DNA from 2 places in the Streptosporangium sp. NPDC001559 genome. Region 2 is predicted to be linked to the other one. Evidence: riboswitches for the same ligand, from Rfam matches in the RefSeq annotation. Region 2 holds a riboswitch; the other holds the start of a gene.
What was found. Region 2 has a riboswitch for glycine ahead of gcvT (glycine cleavage system aminomethyltransferase GcvT). Riboswitches for the same ligand answer to the same signal wherever they lie in the genome.
Positions count from the first base shown of each region.

Region 1: it holds a riboswitch for glycine, as region 2 does, so the genes downstream of both, gcvP (aminomethyl-transferring glycine dehydrogenase) here and gcvT (glycine cleavage system aminomethyltransferase GcvT) in region 2, are expected to answer to the same signal.

Region 1 covers NZ_JBIAVG010000019.1:25,905-28,283, reverse strand. Annotated here, with positions in the region: gene gcvP (aminomethyl-transferring glycine dehydrogenase) at 1-1,138, opposite strand, end outside; glycine riboswitch at 1,298-1,389, opposite strand; gene ACFYY8_RS34335 (MerR family transcriptional regulator) at 1,404-2,024, opposite strand; gene ACFYY8_RS34330 (bifunctional nuclease family protein) at 2,169-2,379, opposite strand, start outside.
Region 2 covers NZ_JBIAVG010000001.1:129,512-131,890, reverse strand. Annotated here, with positions in the region: gene gcvT (glycine cleavage system aminomethyltransferase GcvT) at 1-1,056, opposite strand, end outside; glycine riboswitch at 1,098-1,182, opposite strand; glycine riboswitch at 1,185-1,283, opposite strand; gene ACFYY8_RS00595 (hypothetical protein) at 1,423-2,175, shown strand; gene ACFYY8_RS00590 (TetR/AcrR family transcriptional regulator) at 2,287-2,379, shown strand, end outside.

The sequences.
Region 1 (2,379 bases), on a different contig from region 2:
CCTCGACGCCTCCGTGGCGCAGGCCCGCGGCCAGCACGACGGCGTGCCGGTGGACGCGCCTGGCGATCCTGCGAAGGCCCTCGGGGCCGTGGTAGACGGCGTACATGCCCGCGATGACCGCGAGCAGCACCTGCGCGGTGCAGATGTTGCTGGTCGCCTTCTCCCTGCGGATGTGCTGCTCACGGGTCTGCAGCGCCAGGCGGTAGGCGGGCCGGCCGTCGGCGTCCTGGGAGACGCCGACCAGGCGGCCGGGCATCTGCCGCTGCAGGCCGTCGCGGACGGCCATGTAGGCGGCGTGCGGGCCGCCGAAGCCCAGCGGGACGCCGAAGCGCTGCGAGGAGCCGATCGCGATGTCGGCGCCGAGCTCTCCGGGGGCGGCCAGCAGGGTCAGGGCCAGCAGGTCGGCGGCGGCCACCACCTGGGCGCCGCGCGCGTGGGCGGCCTCGGCGACGGCGCGGAAGTCCCTGATCTCGCCGTCGGCCCCGGGGTACTGCACGAGCACACCGAAACAGTCGGGAAGGGCCTCGGTGAAGTCGCTCTCGACCAGCTCGATGCCGAGCGGCTCGGCCCTGGTGCGCAGCACGGCCTTGGTCTGCGGCAGCGAGCCGGCGTCGACGACGAACACGTTCGAGGAGCCGCGCACCGCCCTGCGGGCCAGCGTCATCGCCTCGGCGGCGGCGGTGGCCTCGTCCAGCAGGGAGGCGCCCGCCACGTCGAGACCGGTCATGTCGGAGACGACCGTCTGGAAGTTGAGCAGGGCCTCAAGGCGCCCCTGGGAGATCTCGGGCTGGTAGGGCGTGTAGGCGGTGTACCAGCCGGGGTTCTCCAGGAGGTTGCGGCGGATGACCGCCGGGGTGATCGTGTCGTGGTAGCCCAGGCCGATCATCGAGGTGAGCACGGTGTTGCGCCCGGCGAGGGCGCGCAGTTCGGCGATGGCCTCCGTCTCGCTCGCGGCGGGCGGGAGGTTGAGCCTGTCCTTCGCCCTGATGGCCTCGGGGACGGCCACCGCGACCAGGTCGGCGGTCGAGGCGAATCCGACCGCCTCGAGCATGCGGGTCTGGTCGGCGTCCGCGGGCCCGATGTGACGGGTGGCGAACGGCGGGGGGGTCAGCTCGCTGAGCGGTGACAGGTCGGTCATGGGAAGCCTCCCGAGACGTTGGAGACCGGCGCTGGGCGCGGGCGTATGCCGGATCTCCCCCTCTGTCATCGCGACCTGAGAGCTTCACCTTCCGGTGCGTGGAAGGCTTTCCCCGTCGGTGAGACGCGCCTGGCGGGCGTGCCTGCTTTCCAGAGTCGCCTCGCCCGCGCGGTACCGGGTGCCTGAGAGATTCCGGGGAGGTTGCTCCTTCGGCGCCCCGATCATGCCGGGGTCTCTCCCGCGCAGAGTCAGCAGCGAGACAACCTTACCCGGTGCGGCGAGCCCGGCGACGACGGGCCAGTTCATCCGCGTGGTGATCGCCTAAAGGGCTCTGGCCGGACTCCGCGCGCTCTCCTGGCAGGTCGGCCAGGGAGCCCTCCACCTCCTGCCAGACGCGGCCGAGGGCTATGCCGAAGACGCCCTGCCCTCCCTGGAGCAGGTCGATGACCTCGTCGGGTGAGGTGCACTCGTACACGCTCACCCCGTCACTCATGAGGGTGATCTGGGCCAGGTCGTTGACGCCGCGGTCCCGCAGGTGCTGGACGGCGATGCGGATCTGCTGGAGGGACACGCCCGTGTCGAGCAGCCGTTTGACGACCTTGAGCACCAGGATGTCGCGGAAGCCGTACAGGCGCTGGGAACCCGAACCGTGGGCGGCCCTGACCGTGGGCTCGACCAGACCGGTGCGCGCCCAGTAGTCCAGCTGCCGATAGGTGATGTCGGCCGCGGCACAGGCGGTGGGACCGCGGTATCCGATGTCGGCGGGCAGTTTCACCGGCTGCCCGTCGAACAGCAGGCCCTCTTCGCCCGCACGCTGACGTGCCTCCCCGCGCCGTTCCGGGTCATCCTGGTCGGCGTTTCTACCCTCGCCGCTGCTGACCGCCACGCGGACCTCCGGCTTTCTCTCATCCCACGGCCTGATCTGGGGGTTTGCGCACAGCCGCGGGTTTCACTTGCACCGTAGGACTGGGGCCAAGATCAGTCAACGACCCTCCCCGGCGCGTCGTGAAGCGTAAATGCACCGAAATACCTACCCCGCGCGACCGAAGTCCTCGGGCGTGATCGTGTCAAGGAACTCCCTGAACTTCTCCACCTCGTCCTCCTGGTCGTCGGGAATGATCACCCCCGCCTCCCTGACGATGTCCTCACTGGCGAAGATACGGGCTCCCGTACGCAACGCCAGGGCTATGGAGTCGGAGGGGCGGGCGCTCACCTCGACCCCGTTGGAGAACACGAGATCG
Region 2 (2,379 bases):
GACCTCGACCGGTTCGTGGCTGCCCCGGATGTCCACGGCCAGTCCAGCGGACGTTTCGTTGTCCACGTAGGCCATGGCGATCGGCCTGCCCAGAGTCTGGGAAGGCGCTCCGCTGGTCACCTCTCCGACGACGGTGCCGTCGCCGGAGACCACCGGATACCCGTGGCGGGGCACCCTGCGGCCGGTCGCGATCAGTCCCACCAGGCGGCGGGCCGGGGGGACGTCCTTGAGCGGCTCAAGGGCGGCCCTGCCGACGAAGTCGCCTGATTTGTCAAACCTCACCACACGGCCGAGCCCCGCGTCGAACGGGGTGAGATCAGCGGAGAGCTCGTTGCCGTACAGCGGCATCCCCGCCTCAAGACGGAGGGTGTCACGCGCCGACAGCCCGGCGGGCAGCAGGCCGTACGGCTCGCCCGCCTTGGTGAGCGCGGCCCACAGCGGCTCGGCGTCGTCGGCGGCGACGAACAGCTCGAAGCCGTCCTCGCCGGTGTAGCCGGTGCGGGCGACGAGGGCGGAGAGCCCGGCGACGGTCGCGGGAAGGCCCGCGTAGTACTTCAGGCCGTCGAGGTCGGCGTCGGTGAGCCCGCCCAGGATCTCGCGGGAGCGCGGCCCCTGCACCGCGACCAGCGCGTACTGCTCGGAGCGGTCCTCGACCGCGGCCTCGAAGGCCCCGGCGCGCTCGGTCAGCTCGGCGGCGACCCGGGGATAGTTGGAGGCGTTGGCGACGACCATGTACTCCTGGTCGGCCAGACGGTAGACGATCAGGTCGTCGAGCACGCCGCCCTGGGGATCGACGATCATCGTGTAGCGGGCGCGTCCCGGCTCAAGGGCGGAGATGTGGCCGACGAGCGCGTAGTCGAGGGCCTCGCCCGCCTGCGGGCCCGTCACGAAGATCTCCCCCATGTGGGAGAGGTCGAACAGGCCGGCCGCCTGACGGACCGCGTTGTGCTCGGCGGACTCGCTTCCGTAGCGCAGCGGCATCAGCCAGCCCGCGAAGTCGGTCAGCGTCGCGCCGAGGGCCTCGTGAACACCGCGCAGCGGCGTGGGTCGGGACATGTTCGCACCTCAGACAGGGGTCGGATGAGAAGCATCCTCCCCCTCTGTCATGGATGCCTGAGAGCTTCGCCCGATTTTTGCCGGACTTTCACCTTCGGCGAGGCCGTACGGCCTGCTTTCCAGAGGCACCTACCCACGCGGTCCTTTGCCTTGAGAGGTTTGCGGGGAGGGCTTGCTCCTTCAGGGGTCCTGGCCTGGATGTCAGGACGCTCTCCCGCGCGGGCTCGTCGGTGTCCCGGCCAGCCTAACCGTAGGCGAGGGCCGAGCGAAATCCCCGGGTCAGGACAGAGTGTCCGGTTAGGCGTGATCATGACGGCTCTCGCATAACCTGAAGGTGCAGTGGGGGATTTGTTCCAACATCGAATCGTGGAAACAGGACGGCTACCGCTCTTCTGTTTCTTCGTCGCGCTGATCGTCGCCTTCGTCTTCACCCGCATCAACGTCCGGCTCATCCGCGCGAAGATCGGGTGGTTCGGCAACGTCAGCGTCGGCGACATGCACATCCACCATGTGGTGTTCGGCGTGGTGCTGACCATGCTCGGCGGGGTCTCCGGCCTGCTCGTCTCCGGCGTCTCCCAGGGGTGGTACGCCCTGACCGCGGCCGTCTTCGGGGTGGGCGCCGCCCTCATCCTGGACGAGTTCGCGCTGATCCTGCACCTGCACGACGTCTACTGGGAGGAGGAGGGCCGCACGTCGGTCGACGCGGTGTTCATCGCGATCGCCGTCACCGGCCTGCTCCTGCTCGGCCTGCGCCCGCTGGGCTGGGAACGGCCGGACGGCACGCCGCAGGGGACGTGGCTCGCGGTCGGCTTCCTCGTGCTCAACCTGATGCTCGCCGTGGTCACCCTGCTGAAGGGGAAGATCTGGACGGGCATGGTCGGCCTGTTCGTCCCGCTGCTGCTGATCGTCGGGGCGCTGCGGCTGGCCCGGCCCGGCTCTCCCTGGGCCCACTGGTTCTTCGCTCCGGGCTCCCGAAGGCCGAGGCCCTGGAAGCTGGCCAGGGCACAGCGCCGTGAGGAGCGCTGGCGCAGCCCGGTCATCAAGGTCAAGATCGCCTTCCAGGAGTTCGTCTCCGGCCGTCACGACCTGCCCTCCTCCCGTCTGCGCACCCGCCGCTGACCTTGGAGAACCGCCGTGCCGTACTGCCGTGCGCCCGGTGAAACTAATACCATTAGACAGAAGCTAATAAGATTAGTTACAGTCTAGGGGTTCTAGGAGAGAGGGGCGCGTATGGCACGGGCCGGGTTGACGACGGATCGGGTGACGCTCGCCGGTGCCGAACTGGCCGACGAGGTCGGGTTCGACCGGCTGACCATGTCGGCG